One region of the Halomonas sp. McD50-4 genome, then DNA from elsewhere that is predicted to be linked to it. Evidence: predicted binding sites of a transcription regulator. Region 1 holds the regulator's gene; each other region holds the start of a gene.
The links. Region 1 encodes sigma-54, which starts transcription at its own class of promoters, with help from an activator protein. Its sites were predicted from a motif close to TGGCACNNNNNTTGCTNT; they were not measured.
Positions count from the first base shown of each region.

Region 2: the regulator sigma-54 is predicted to act here: its motif matches at 1,988-2,005, upstream of glnA (glutamate--ammonia ligase).
Region 3: the regulator sigma-54 is predicted to act here: its motif matches at 1,536-1,553, upstream of amt (ammonium transporter).
Region 4: the regulator sigma-54 is predicted to act here: its motif matches at 1,532-1,549, upstream of speB (agmatinase).

Region 1 is NZ_JAKRFG010000001.1:436,878-440,026, forward strand. It holds gene lptB (LPS export ABC transporter ATP-binding protein) at 1-640, shown strand, start outside; gene MHM85_RS02110 (RNA polymerase factor sigma-54) at 746-2,161, shown strand; gene raiA (ribosome-associated translation inhibitor RaiA) at 2,259-2,567, shown strand; gene ptsN (PTS IIA-like nitrogen regulatory protein PtsN) at 2,572-3,039, shown strand; gene rapZ (RNase adapter RapZ) at 3,098-3,149, shown strand, end outside.
Region 2 is NZ_JAKRFG010000011.1:8,129-11,277, forward strand. It holds gene MHM85_RS13325 (DUF4124 domain-containing protein) at 1-248, opposite strand, end outside; gene glnA (glutamate--ammonia ligase) at 338-1,744, opposite strand; gene MHM85_RS13335 (hypothetical protein) at 2,300-2,893, shown strand; gene MHM85_RS13340 (acyltransferase) at 2,952-3,149, opposite strand, start outside.
Region 3 is NZ_JAKRFG010000001.1:107,488-110,636, reverse strand. It holds gene amt (ammonium transporter) at 1-1,397, opposite strand, end outside; gene MHM85_RS00535 (FAD-dependent oxidoreductase) at 1,732-2,973, shown strand; gene MHM85_RS00530 (putative motility protein) at 3,076-3,149, shown strand, end outside.
Region 4 is NZ_JAKRFG010000005.1:69,687-72,835, reverse strand. It holds gene MHM85_RS07845 (sigma 54-interacting transcriptional regulator) at 1-1,370, opposite strand, end outside; gene speB (agmatinase) at 1,617-2,567, shown strand; gene MHM85_RS07835 (YjiH family protein) at 2,703-3,149, shown strand, end outside.

The sequences.
Region 1 (3,149 bases):
CAGTGTCGTTGGACTGTTGGGCCCCAATGGAGCCGGTAAAACCACCTCGTTTTACATGATCGTCGGACTGGTCAAATCCGATGCGGGCAATGTGGGTATCGACGATCTGGATTTGACCCACGCGCCCATGCACGAACGCGCCATGGCAGGCATTGGGTATCTTCCCCAAGAGGCCTCGATTTTTCGCAAGCTCTCGGTAGCCGATAACATCATGGCCATCCTCGAGACGCGCAAAACGCTCGATCGCAGCGACAGAGAAGCTCGCCTGGAGTCACTGCTCGAAGATTTTCATATCACCCATATTCGTGACAACCTAGGCATGAGCCTCTCAGGAGGCGAGCGCCGTCGAGTAGAGATCGCGCGGTCGCTGGCCACCGAGCCCGCGTTCATTCTACTCGACGAACCCTTTGCCGGGGTCGACCCTATTTCGGTCGGCGAAATCAAAACCATTATCCGCGCACTCAAAAAACGCCACATCGGCGTCTTGATCACCGACCACAACGTGCGTGAAACCCTGGATATTTGCGATATCGCCTACATCGTTGGCGATGGCCACATCATCGCCAGTGGAAACGCCCAGGAGATTCTCAATAACCAAAAGGTCCGCGACGTCTATCTGGGCGCTGATTTCCGGCTCTAAACCGAGGCCTGACCAAACTTTTCTTTTAGTGGCATGCTTATTGCACTTGCACGTAGCCATAACTCGCTCTAGGGTGGAGCTTTCTGATTAACGAGTGGTTCTCAGATGGTCATGAAAGCTTCTCTCCAATTGCGTATCGGCACACAGCTGACCATGACACCCCAGCTGCAACAGGCCATTGCCTTGCTGCAGCTCTCTACGCTGGACCTCCGTCAAGAAATTCAGCAAGCGCTTGACGCCAACCCTATGCTCGAGCAAGAGGACGAGTTTGGAGAGCAGGCAGTCAGCGAGCCGCAAGAGGCCGAGTGGTCTGACAGCATTCCCAACGAACTCTCCGTCGACAGCGACTGGTCGGACACCTATCAAGACATGGGCAGTCTGAGCGGTGGTAGCGAAGGACCCGACTTCGAGCGTCAAGCCGCTGGCCAAAGCCTTCATGGCCATTTGCTGTGGCAACTGGCCATGACCGATGTCAGCTCACGGGAATATGCAATTGCGGAGAGCCTGATCGATGCGCTGGACGCCAATGGTTATCTTACCCAGCCGCTCAACGACATTCGTGAAGGGCTCAAAGCACAAGGTCATGACGGCTTGAGCCAACGGGAAGTGGAAAATACCCTACTGCGCTTGCAGCAGTTCGAGCCGACCGGCGTATTCGCTCGCGACCTGCGAGAATGTCTGATGCTTCAACTTGCTGCGTTGCCGGAAGACACCCCGCTATTGATGCCAGCCAAACGGCTGGTACGACAGTTTTTGGAGGCGCTAGGCAAAGACGATATGCGCCTCCTCAAGCGCCGTTTGAGCCTGGACGATGAGCAGCTGGATGACGTCATTCGATTAATTCGCAGCCTCGATCCCCGACCCGGCAGCGCCTACGGCGTGACCGACGATAGCTACATCACTCCCGATCTGGTCGTGCGCCATGACAACGAAGGCTGGCATTTAGAGCTCAACCCGGACGCTCTTCCACGGCTACGCATCCAACCCGACTACGCCAGCTTGATCAAACGCGCCGACAAGAGCCAGGACAACCAGTTCTTGAAAGAGCACCTTCAAGAAGCGCGCTGGCTGATCAAAAGCCTCTCTAGCCGCAATGACACCTTGCTGCGCGTGGGGCGTGAAATCATCGCTCGCCAAATTGGCTTTCTAGAGCACGGCGAAGAGGCCATGAAGCCGCTGATCTTGGCCGACATCGCCGAAGCCGTAGAGATGCATGAGTCGACCATCTCACGCGTGACGACACAGAAGTTCATTCATACACCGCGTGGCGTGTTCGAGTTGAAATACTTTTTCTCCAGTCAAGTCAGTGGCCAAGACGGCGGCGACAGCCACTCGAGCACGGCCATTCGCGCACGTATCAAAAAGCTCATTCAAGAGGAGCCCTCAGGCAAACCGCTCTCCGATAGTCGCTTGGTGACGCTTCTCGAAGAGGGCGGAATAAGCGTGGCACGACGTACCGTCGCGAAATATCGCGAGTCGATGGGCATTCCCTCTTCGAGCGAGCGCCGCCGTTTACGCTAGTTAAACGTTTGGTCGTGACAAACTCACCGCAAGGGCTTTGCAATAGCGTAAAAAGGGTTACAATCGAAGTACAGCCCGATGGATAAGGAGCACGTCAATGCAAGTAAACATCACTGGTCATCACGTTGAACTGACTGACGCCTTGCGTGACTACGTTAACGAAAAGCTGGAACGCGTCGAACGACACTACGACAATATCACCACGGTACAAGTGACCTTATCTGTCGAAAAGGAGCGCCAGCAGGCAGCGTGCACGCTACATGCCGCCGGTGCTGACCTTCATGCCGAGGCACTCGATAACGATATGTATGCCGCCATCGATGCCCTTGCGGACAAAATCGATCGTCAACTCGTCAAACACAAGGAAAAAGCACAAGCTCGCGCTCAAGGCGCAGGCGTGCGTTAACTCAATGACGTTGGAAACCATTCTCCCCCCGGAGCGCGTGCTTTATGACGTACCCGGGGGCAGCAAAAAGCGGGTGCTGGAGTTTTTCAGCACCTTCATCGCCCAAAACACGCCCAGCCTCGACAGCCAAGAAGTGTTCAGTCGTTTGATTGGGCGCGAGCGTCTTGGCAGCACGGGGATTGGCAACGGTGTTGCCATTCCCCACGCAAGAAGCCCGCACTGCAGTGCCCCCATTGCTGGCTTTTTGAAACTGGCGGAACCCGTCGATTTCGATGCCATCGATGGGGACCCGGTCGATCTCGTGTTCGTTTTGCTGGTGCCTGAAGAAGCCGATGACACGCACCTTGCTTTGCTCGGACAAGTCGCGACGATCATGAACGACGCCGATACTCGCCAACAGCTGCGCAAAGCAGGCAGTCAAAAAGAACTGTTGACGCTGATAACGGCCAAGATACGCGAACAAGCTGCGTAACAGATCTACTCCTTCAATTTGTCTTTACTTCTTACGCTCAAACGCCAAGAGAGACGCTATGCAACTGGTGATCATTAGCGGCCGTTCAGGTTCCGGTAAGTCTATCGCCT
Region 2 (3,149 bases), on a different contig from region 1:
TGGCTCTGAGTGCGGCCCGGGGTTCGGCTGTCAGGTGGGGCAGAGCGCACCGTCGTCACGCTGGGCAGCGGTGCCAACGTGACGGCTTCACCGCCACGTTCTGGGTTGTCGGTAAACGTTACCTTGCCCTGGGCGTCCACCACGCGATACACCGTTTGCCCCAGCGCCGCGCTTACCCACATCCCCAATAGCAGTGCAGCACCTGTGGATAATCCTCTTGCATAGCGCACGTGCCAGCGACGGATCATGACGTCTTCCTCCCTTTTCCTTACCTCGCCTCAACGAAAAAACCCCGCCGAGGCGGGGTTTTCAGGCTAACGACACCTCAAGGGTGATCTTAGCAGCTGTAGTACATGTCGAACTCGATCGGGTGAGTCGTCATGCGAATACGCTCGACGTCTTCCATCTTCAGTTCGATGTAGGCATCGATCATGTCGTCGGTGAACACGCCGCCTTCGGTCAGGAACGCACGGTCAGCGTCGAGCGCTTCCAGGGCTTGATCCAGGCTGTTGGCCACGGTCGGGACGGACTTGCCTTCCTCGGGCGGCAGGTCGTACAGGTTCTTGTCCATGGCATCGCCAGGATGGATCTTGTTCTTGATACCATCGATACCCGCCATCAGCATCGCCGCGAACGCCAGGTAGGGGTTGGCGGTCGGGTCGGGGAAGCGCGTCTCGACACGCTTGCCTTTCGGGCTAGCGGTGTACGGAATACGGATGGACGCAGAACGGTTACGGGCGCTGTAGGCCAGCATGACCGGCGCTTCGAAACCCGGCACCAGACGCTTGTACGAGTTGGTAGAGGCGTTGGTGAAGGCGTTCAGCGCGCGAGCGTGCTTGATGATACCGCCAATGTAGTACAGCGCCATTTCGGACAGGCCCGCGTACTCGTCGCCAGCGAACTGGTTCTGGCCATCTTTCCAGAACGACTGGTGGACGTGCATGCCCGAGCCGTTGTCGCCCACCAGCGGCTTCGGCATGAAGGTCGCGGTCTTGCCATAAGCGTGCGCCACGTTGTGGATCACGTACTTCATTTCCTGAACTTCGTCGGCTTTCTTCACCAGCGTGTTGAACTTCACGCCGATTTCGTTCTGACCGGCGTTCGCCACTTCGTGGTGGTGAACTTCGACGGTCTGACCGATCGCTTCCAGGGTGTTACACATCGCACCACGGATATCGTGGAAGCTGTCGACCGGGGGTACCGGGAAGTAGCCGCCTTTCACGCGCGGACGGTGGCCCAAGTTGCCGCCTTCTACCTGGTTGCTGGTCGCCCATGCGCCTTCGTCAGAGGTGATTTTGTACATGGCGCCTTGAATGTCGGCTTTCCAGTGCACCTCATCGAAGATGAAGAATTCCGGCTCCGGACCGAAGAAGGCAGTGTCACCCAGGCCAGTCGACTGCAGGTACGCTTCGGCACGCTTGGCGATGGAGCGCGGGTCGCGATCGTAGCCCTGCATAGTGGCCGGCTCGATGATGTCGCAACGCAGAATCAGTGTGGCATCTTCGGTGAAGGGGTCGAGGAAGGCGGTACCGTCTTCCGGACGCAGGATCATGTCAGACTCGTTGATGCCCTTCCAGCCGTTGATGGAAGAACCATCGAACATCTGGCCGTTTTCAAAAAACTCTTCGTTCACGTCGCGTGCCGGTACGGTGACGTGCTGCTCTTTACCGCGCGTGTCGGTGAAACGCAGATCTACCCACTTAACATCATGTTCTTCGATTAGCGCGAGAGTCTTGGCTGACATAGTGTCCTCCGGTATGAGCGTGGCTTAAAGCGTGTAACTGTAAGCGATCGATAAAGGTGTTATTCAACAAATCGTTCAACACGCGGCTGCATGTGGCGCGTTTGTCTTTTTTGTTCGCTCAACGTTTGTTCGACGATGGATAACAAACCGCCCAGCGATCATTTCAGACCGGCTATCGTTGTAGCACGCCTGGAGGCGTCTGCCTACGCTTCAATAGCCGCTGATGAAACTACCTATGGCTTATAAGCACAGAGCATGCCAACTCTGCACCATAATGGAAAAAAATATCAACAACTCTTTGTTTTCAAATATGAAAAATGACTCATCCCATGCGTCTTAATGCAGCAAGGGAGTGGCAATTGCTTTTTCAAACGCCTAGACCGTCATTTCCTCGCACACCTTTGGTGCAAATAGCACTCAAGCCGCACCAAAATGATTAACTCGCCAGCCTCACTGTTTTTTTCGTTAAAAAACTTTCTCTTGCTACGTAAAGAAACCCACATCTACAATCAATTACAAACAGAGATGCTTTCATAACAAAAGGAAGCCGCGTGCATGGGTACGGTCTGCTTTATCGTTGATGCTTCAGTGACAGGAGCTTTGCTACCCCGCCACCTGCGCTCGATTCGCCAATCCGGTCTTGCTGACCACGCCCTACCCATTATCGTGACCTGTGCTCACTCGGATGAACGGCTCACCGATCTCGAAAAGCGTTACCACGCGCACGGCTTGGTGACACCTGCCCATACCCTAGGTGCACGCCTCAACCAAGCAGCGTATCTTAGCCAGGCAGACTGGCTGCTGATTGCGCTGCATAAAGAACCCATGGCGGCGCAGCTTTGGTACCTACTCTATCCACAGCTAGACACGGCGACGGATGCGCTGCTCATCAACGCCGCCACTCCCCGCTTTTCGGAACGCCTGTTGCTGCACTTTCTCAGCTCGGCGGTGACCGTTCCCCCCTATATTGCCATTCGCCGTGCGTGGTTGGAGCGAATCGGAGGCTTCGATCCAGAGCTCGATGAGCCTGCTCTGCTCGACTTTTTACAGCGCCTATACGCCTGCCCTACGCGTTTAAAAACGCTAAGCGGCGAGTCGCTTGGGCTTGCTCGAGGCTCGCCACACAGCCGCTCACCCACCTCCTCTTAGCGCCTGCCCCTTTTTGACTCTTAACGCCAACCTCACACCCACCAACCCATCGAACCGTTCATATTTTTAAACGTTTACCCAGCAACATGGCACCCAATGTGGTGGTATTGGCTACTTTGTTGAGCAGAATCGATCCCACACTACCCACCATGATGAGCAACAGCGCATAAACCGCCAGGGGCAACGTAGAAATGCCCACTAGCGTATCGGTGAGCGTAAAAAACATAGGATGCGCTAGATAAATACCAAACGAGTA
Region 3 (3,149 bases), 330 kb from region 1:
CCATCGCGCAGGTTGCGCAGCATGACCTGCGTATGTCCCACTGCGCGTTCCAGCGCCGCTGATACACGGTTGTAACTAGCGGCGATTTCGCCTACTTCGGTGAACGGGTCCGCTTCGATCCGCTGGCGCATATCGCCCTGCCTTTCATGCTGGCGCATATGCTCGAGGAGTTGGTGGAGTTCGTTCTTGGCGCCATGCTCGGCGAGGTTGAGCCCCATTTTTTCCGCGTCCTCAGAGACCCGCAGAGGAAGAAAGCGACGTGTGATGCGAAACAGCATCCAGGCCATGCCAAAACTCCAAAGGCCGCAGGTCAACACGCCGAGTAGTTGAGTCCCAAATTGCTCCATGCGGCTAACATCGTTGCCGAGTCTGCTCATGTCCGCGAACCAAGGAAGGGCGAGGGTGCCCCACACACCGCTAACCAAATGAGCTGGGATGGCGCCTACTGCATCATCGATACGCTTTTTCAGCAGCCATTCGCTGGCCAGTACCATCAGCACGCCGCTTACGCTACCCAGTAAAAAGGCGGCATGGAGTGACAGCGCATGAGCACCTGCCGTGACGGCCACCAGACCAGCGATGGCCCCGTTGATGGCATACATGACATCGGCGTAGCGGCGCACCCGCCAGCCCACCAGCAGGGCCGATAAAATGCCGCCTACGGCACCCAGCATGGTGTTGGCGATAATCCCAGGCACGGAGCTATTCAGCGCGAGTGTGCTACCACCGTTAAATCCAAACCAACCCAGTATCATGAAGAGCGCCCCCAGCATTGCCAGCGGCAAGTTCCCCGCTGGAAACGCGGTGGGGGGATGATCGATCTGAAAGCGCCCTTGGCGCGGACCAATGACGATTACGGCTGCGAGGGCTACCCAGCCGCCAACACTGTGCACCACGGTCGCCCCGGCAAAGTCGATGAAGCCAAGTGTGGCCAACCAGCCAGGCATGCCTCCCAGTAAGCCGCCCCAGGCCCAGTGGCCGAACACCGGGTAAATCAATAGGGCAATCCAAAAGGCGGTCCATAAATAGCCAAGGAAGGGCATGCGCTCGGCAACGGCGCCTGCAACGATGGTAGCGGCCGTGGCGCAAAACATGGCCTGAAAGACGAAGACCGTCATGAGCCATGCGTTGGTAGGTTCCAATTGCCAGCCAAACAGGGAGCTGCCTAGCCATCCCATTTGCGAAATGCCAAACATCATGCCGAAACCGGCTAGCCAGAAAACGCTAACGGCAATAGCAAAATCCGCCAAGTTCTTCATTGCTACGTTGATGGCGTTTTTCGTGCGCGTAGTGCCCGCTTCCAAACAGAGAAAACCTGCTTGCATGACGAAGACGAGCGCTGCCGCCCATAGCACCCAAAGCGTGTCGATCAAGGTGGAGTCGAAGCTATCGGCCATGGTGTTTTCCTTGTACTGTTTTGGTGCATCGCAGACATGAAGGGGGTGCAAAGAATGTCGAGTTGCTTCTCATGAACGCAGCGTCCAGCCTAAAAGTGTCCATAACGATGGAGTGGCTCAGGTAGTGTTAATGGTAATGAAGCAATTGTTGTGCCGCAGATAGTGAAGTCATCCTTTATTGCGCTTTAAGCGTGATAAATGACTAAAAATGATAGATAAAACAGTTTTTATGACTGTGCAAATGCGGTTTGATTGGTGATATTTTTCAATATGTTAACCATGCTGCTCACAGTATGAGTCTGAACAATATCCAGATAGAAAGGAGTGCATCAAAATGGCGCGTCAAACGGTGGTGTTGGGGGCAGGCATGGTAGGGGTCAGTATTGCTTGGCAGCTGCAGAAACGTGGCCATCAAGTCACGCTGGTCGATCGTCGCCAACCTGGCCGAGAAACCTCGTTTGGTAACGCGGGCATCATTCAGCGAGAGGCGGTTCGGCCCTATCCGTTTCCTCGCGATATGAAGACCATCCTTAGCGTGTTGCCTAATCGTCGTGTCGATATCCGTTACCGGCCCGCCGGAATGGTCAATGCCGCTTCACCGCTGCTGAGCTACTGGCACCACTCCTCATCTCGGCTTTATAAAAAAATCGTGCCCGAGTACGCTTCACTGATTCAGCTTTGCCTAAACGCCCATGGCCCGATGATCGAAGCGGCAAAGGCCGATCATTTGGTGCGTAAGGAGGGCTGGTTGGAGATATATCGCACTCAAGCGAAGCTCGATAAACGCATTCAAGAAGCTGAAGAGGCCCGCGAACTCTATGGCGTCGAATTTGCTGTGCTCGACCGCGCTGCGTTAAGCGTTAAAGAACCGCAGCTTGGTGATGACATTATTGGTGCCATTCACTGGCTCGACCCCTGGACCGTTGCTGACCCCGGTGGCCTGGTGGCGGGGTATGCGACGTCATTCGAGGCCATGGGTGGGGAGTTGTTACAGGCCGATATTACCGGCGTCACCCAGCACGGTGAGCGCTGGACCGTAACGACCAACGCAGCGTCGTTAGAGGTAGATCAAGTCGTCATGGCCTTGGGGCCGTGGGCGGGCCAGTGGATGAAGCCGCTGGGCTACCATTTCCCAACGTTCGTAAAGCGCGGCTACCACATGCACTATGCGACTCAGCCAGAAGCGAAGCTGAATTACTGGTTGATGGATGCCGAAGTTGGTTATTTGCTGGCACCTATGAATGCGGGAGTGCGCTTGACCACTGGCGCGGAGCTGGACCGTCTTGAATCCCCTGCCGATGAAGAGCAGTTGGGCGCTGCTGAGAAAGTCGCGCGCTCGATCTTTCCACTTGGGGAACGCAAGGACAGTGCGGCATGGAAAGGGGCTCGTCCATGCCTGCCGGACATGAAACCCGTCATTGGCCCAGCACCGCGCCATCCCGGCCTTTGGCTTGCGTTTGGCCATGGCCACCAAGGATTTACTCTGGGACCTGCGACTGGCCAATTACTAGCGGATATGATGGAAAATAAACCAACGGCCATCGATATGAGCCCCTTCCGTGCGGATCGCTTTTAAACGCCTTGTCGCACGTCTTTACATAATCACGCGGGAGAAACATGGCTCCGTCGGTTTGGGTTTGCTAGGCTATGAATGTCATCTATAGGAGCGAGGTGTAGTATGGATGTAGCTGCAAGTAATGCCGTCAGCACAGCGCTGTACATGAATCAGGCGCAAACCGCTGAGCAAGCGCA
Region 4 (3,149 bases), on a different contig from region 1:
GACTGGCTGATACCCAGCCGCTTGGCGATGGCGTAGGTGCTGGGCAGCGTGTGACACAACGTTCGTAGCGCGTCCCGCTCTAACCGCTCTAGGTACTCTTTCAAGCTTTCGCCTGAGGCGAGCGATGCCGCGATAGGTGAAGCAGATACATTCGCCAAGCGATGGGTATGCTGTTCGGTATAGGCCTGCGTTGCAGGCACTTCAATTTGATCGGTGGGGCTTGAAAGCCAGGCTCTCTCAAGCCAGTTTTCCAGCTCCCTGACATTACCCGGCCAGTCGCTGCCCATGAGGGTCGACCATACGTGATTACCGAGAATTTTCTGCCGCCCATAGCGCTGGTTCAGCCGTTGTAAGCATGCTTCCACCAAGTCAGGAATATCTTCACGTCGGTCGCGCAGCGGTGGCAGAGTGACCGGGATGACGTTGAGGCGGTAGTAAAGGTCGAGGCGGAAACGCCCCGCTTCCACCTGTTTGCCCAAATTCTGATTGGTCGCGACCACCAAGCGAAAATCGACCCGGCGGGAGCGCGTATCCCCAAGGCGCGTCAGGCTGCCATCCTGGATGACTTTCAACAGCTTGGTTTGCATTAACAACGGCAGCTCGCCGATTTCATCCAGAAACAGTGTGCCCCCTTCGGCCTGTTCCAGCAGCCCCGCTTTGCCTTGCCGGGCTGCACCGCTAAACGCGCCGGGCTGGTAGCCGAACATCTCCGACTCAAACAGGTTGTCGGGAATTGATGCGCAGTTGACCTCGATGAAAGGGCCTCGATGGCGCGCGCTCCAGCGGTGTAGCTGCTTGGCAAAGGCTGTCTTGCCCACACCGGACTCCCCGAGCATCAGTACGTTGGCATCCGATGGCGCGACTCGCTTTAGCAGCAGGGCAATTTCGCGCATCACATGGCTTCTGACTTGTAGGTTATCCAGTGCGTCATCCAACGCCTGCTCTTCGGCATCGGGCGCGGCTTGGCTGCGCTTCAAGTGTTCGCTAAAGCGTTTTTGCAGCAGGGCGTATTCGTCCTGAAGCAGTTGAAGGTCGGTTAAGTCCCGTGAGCGGCTGATGATGCGCTCTAGCTTGCCGTTGACGAACACCGGGTAGGCTTCTGCGATGACGCGGCGGCCCGTGCCGGTGATTTGCATTAGCTGAGCGGGCTGGCGAGTGCGCATCACTTCCAGGGTGATGGAAGGTTTCAAAACGCCGGCCGCCTGCAGCTGTTGAACGTTGCTGGAGAGCAGCTCTTCCCGCGATACGCCGTACACCGCCTCGGCACCGGGGCTTATATCCAAGATTTGACCGTCGCCACGGACAATAAAGAAGTGGTCATTCGCGGTTTCCACAATGGTTTGCAGTACGCGCCTGTCGATTTCACTCATGCGTCCCTCCTTTGTCTACCGCCGCCGCTTTTATAGCGTTGGATGAACAGAGTGATGCAAAGATGACTCGTTGATTCATTTTTGCATCATTTAATCGGCTAATCGATTCATTTTTGCATCGATAAAGCAAGAAACCTACCTATTTATCAGCGCGGGTAACTTGGCATGGTCTGTGCAGTACCTGTGTATGAGCTAGATAAATCGCTAGGCCGTCAGGCTAGCCACAATAAATCCAAGGAGAGAACGATGTCGGAATTCAATCAGCCGCTGGGCGGCAACACCATGCCGCGCTTTGCAGGCCCTGCCACCATGATGCGCCTGCCCACACAAGAGAGTGCCGAAGGGCTGGATGCAGCGTTTATCGGCATTCCCATGGATATCGGTACATCGAACCGCCCCGGTACGCGCCTAGGACCCCGCCAGATTCGTGACGAGTCGCGCATGTTGCGTCCTTATAACATGGCAACAGGCGCTGCGCCGTTCGAGCACCTTCAGGTTGCCGACATCGGTGATGTGCCCATCAACACCTTTCATCTACCGAAAAGTGTCGACATCATCACCGCTTTTTACGATGACGTACTGAAGCACGGCTGCATTCCGCTGACGCTGGGCGGCGAGCATACGCTGACGCTACCAATCTTGCGTTCTATGGCGAAAAGACACGGCCCGGTGGGGCTGATTCATATCGATGCCCACGCGGATGTGAATGAGCACATGTTTGGCGAGCCCATTGCGCACGGCACGCCGTTCCGTCGTGCCCAGGAAGAAGGCTTGCTGGCTCATGGCAAAGTCGTGCAGATCGGCCTGCGCGGCACCGGCTACGCCCCCGAAGATTTCGACTGGTGCCGTGAGCAAGGCTTTCGCGTGGTGCCTGCCGAGGAGTGCTGGCATCGCTCGCTCACTCCGCTCATGGCGGGGGTGCGTGAACTGATGGGGGATACCCCGGTGTATATCAGTTTTGATATCGACGGATTGGACCCTTCCGTTGCCCCTGGCACCGGCACCGTGGAGATGGGCGGGCTGACCTCTGCCCAAGGCTTGGAAATCGTGCGGGGCGCTGCGGGCTTGAATATCGTCGGTGGTGATCTAGTGGAAGTGTCGCCGCCTTACGACCCCAGCGGCAATACAGCACTCATGGGGGCCACGCTGCTGTATGAAATGCTCTGTGTCTTGCCGGGCGTTAAACGTAATACCTAACCCCAACACGCACGGATTCATGAAAACGCGCTGACCTAACAAGGCGCAGATGACAATACTTGAGAAGGGACGCCTCGCTTCCCTTCCGGACGCCGCCAGCCCACCTCCAATAATCACACTCAAAAGGTGAATCGTATGTCTCATTCTCAAGCGAAGTCGGCAGAACCGACATCGACGGCCCCCATCCCTAGCCGAGATTTACTGAAGTTTCTGATCCCTTCCATCATTGGGGTAATGCTGTTTTTGGTGCCTTTCCAAATAGGTGATTCGATCAATATTGGCATGGGGATCATGGCAGATGGGCTGCAATCTCTGTTGGAGGGCGCCTTACCCGCTATCGCGTTATTCGTATTGTGCCTGTCAGTCGTCGTGACGCTCTACGTTAAAGTCACCCAACCTGCCTGGGCGAAAAGTGGGCCTTTCCACGATATGTTCAATGTGGGCGCGATTTGGATAGCCATGCGGGTCATGGGTGCCGTTTTTGTCATCATGACCTTTTTCCAGTTTGGGCCTGAGTTCGTCACTGCGTCTTTTACCGGCGGTGTCATGCTCAATGACTTAGCCCCCGTGTTGCTGACCTTT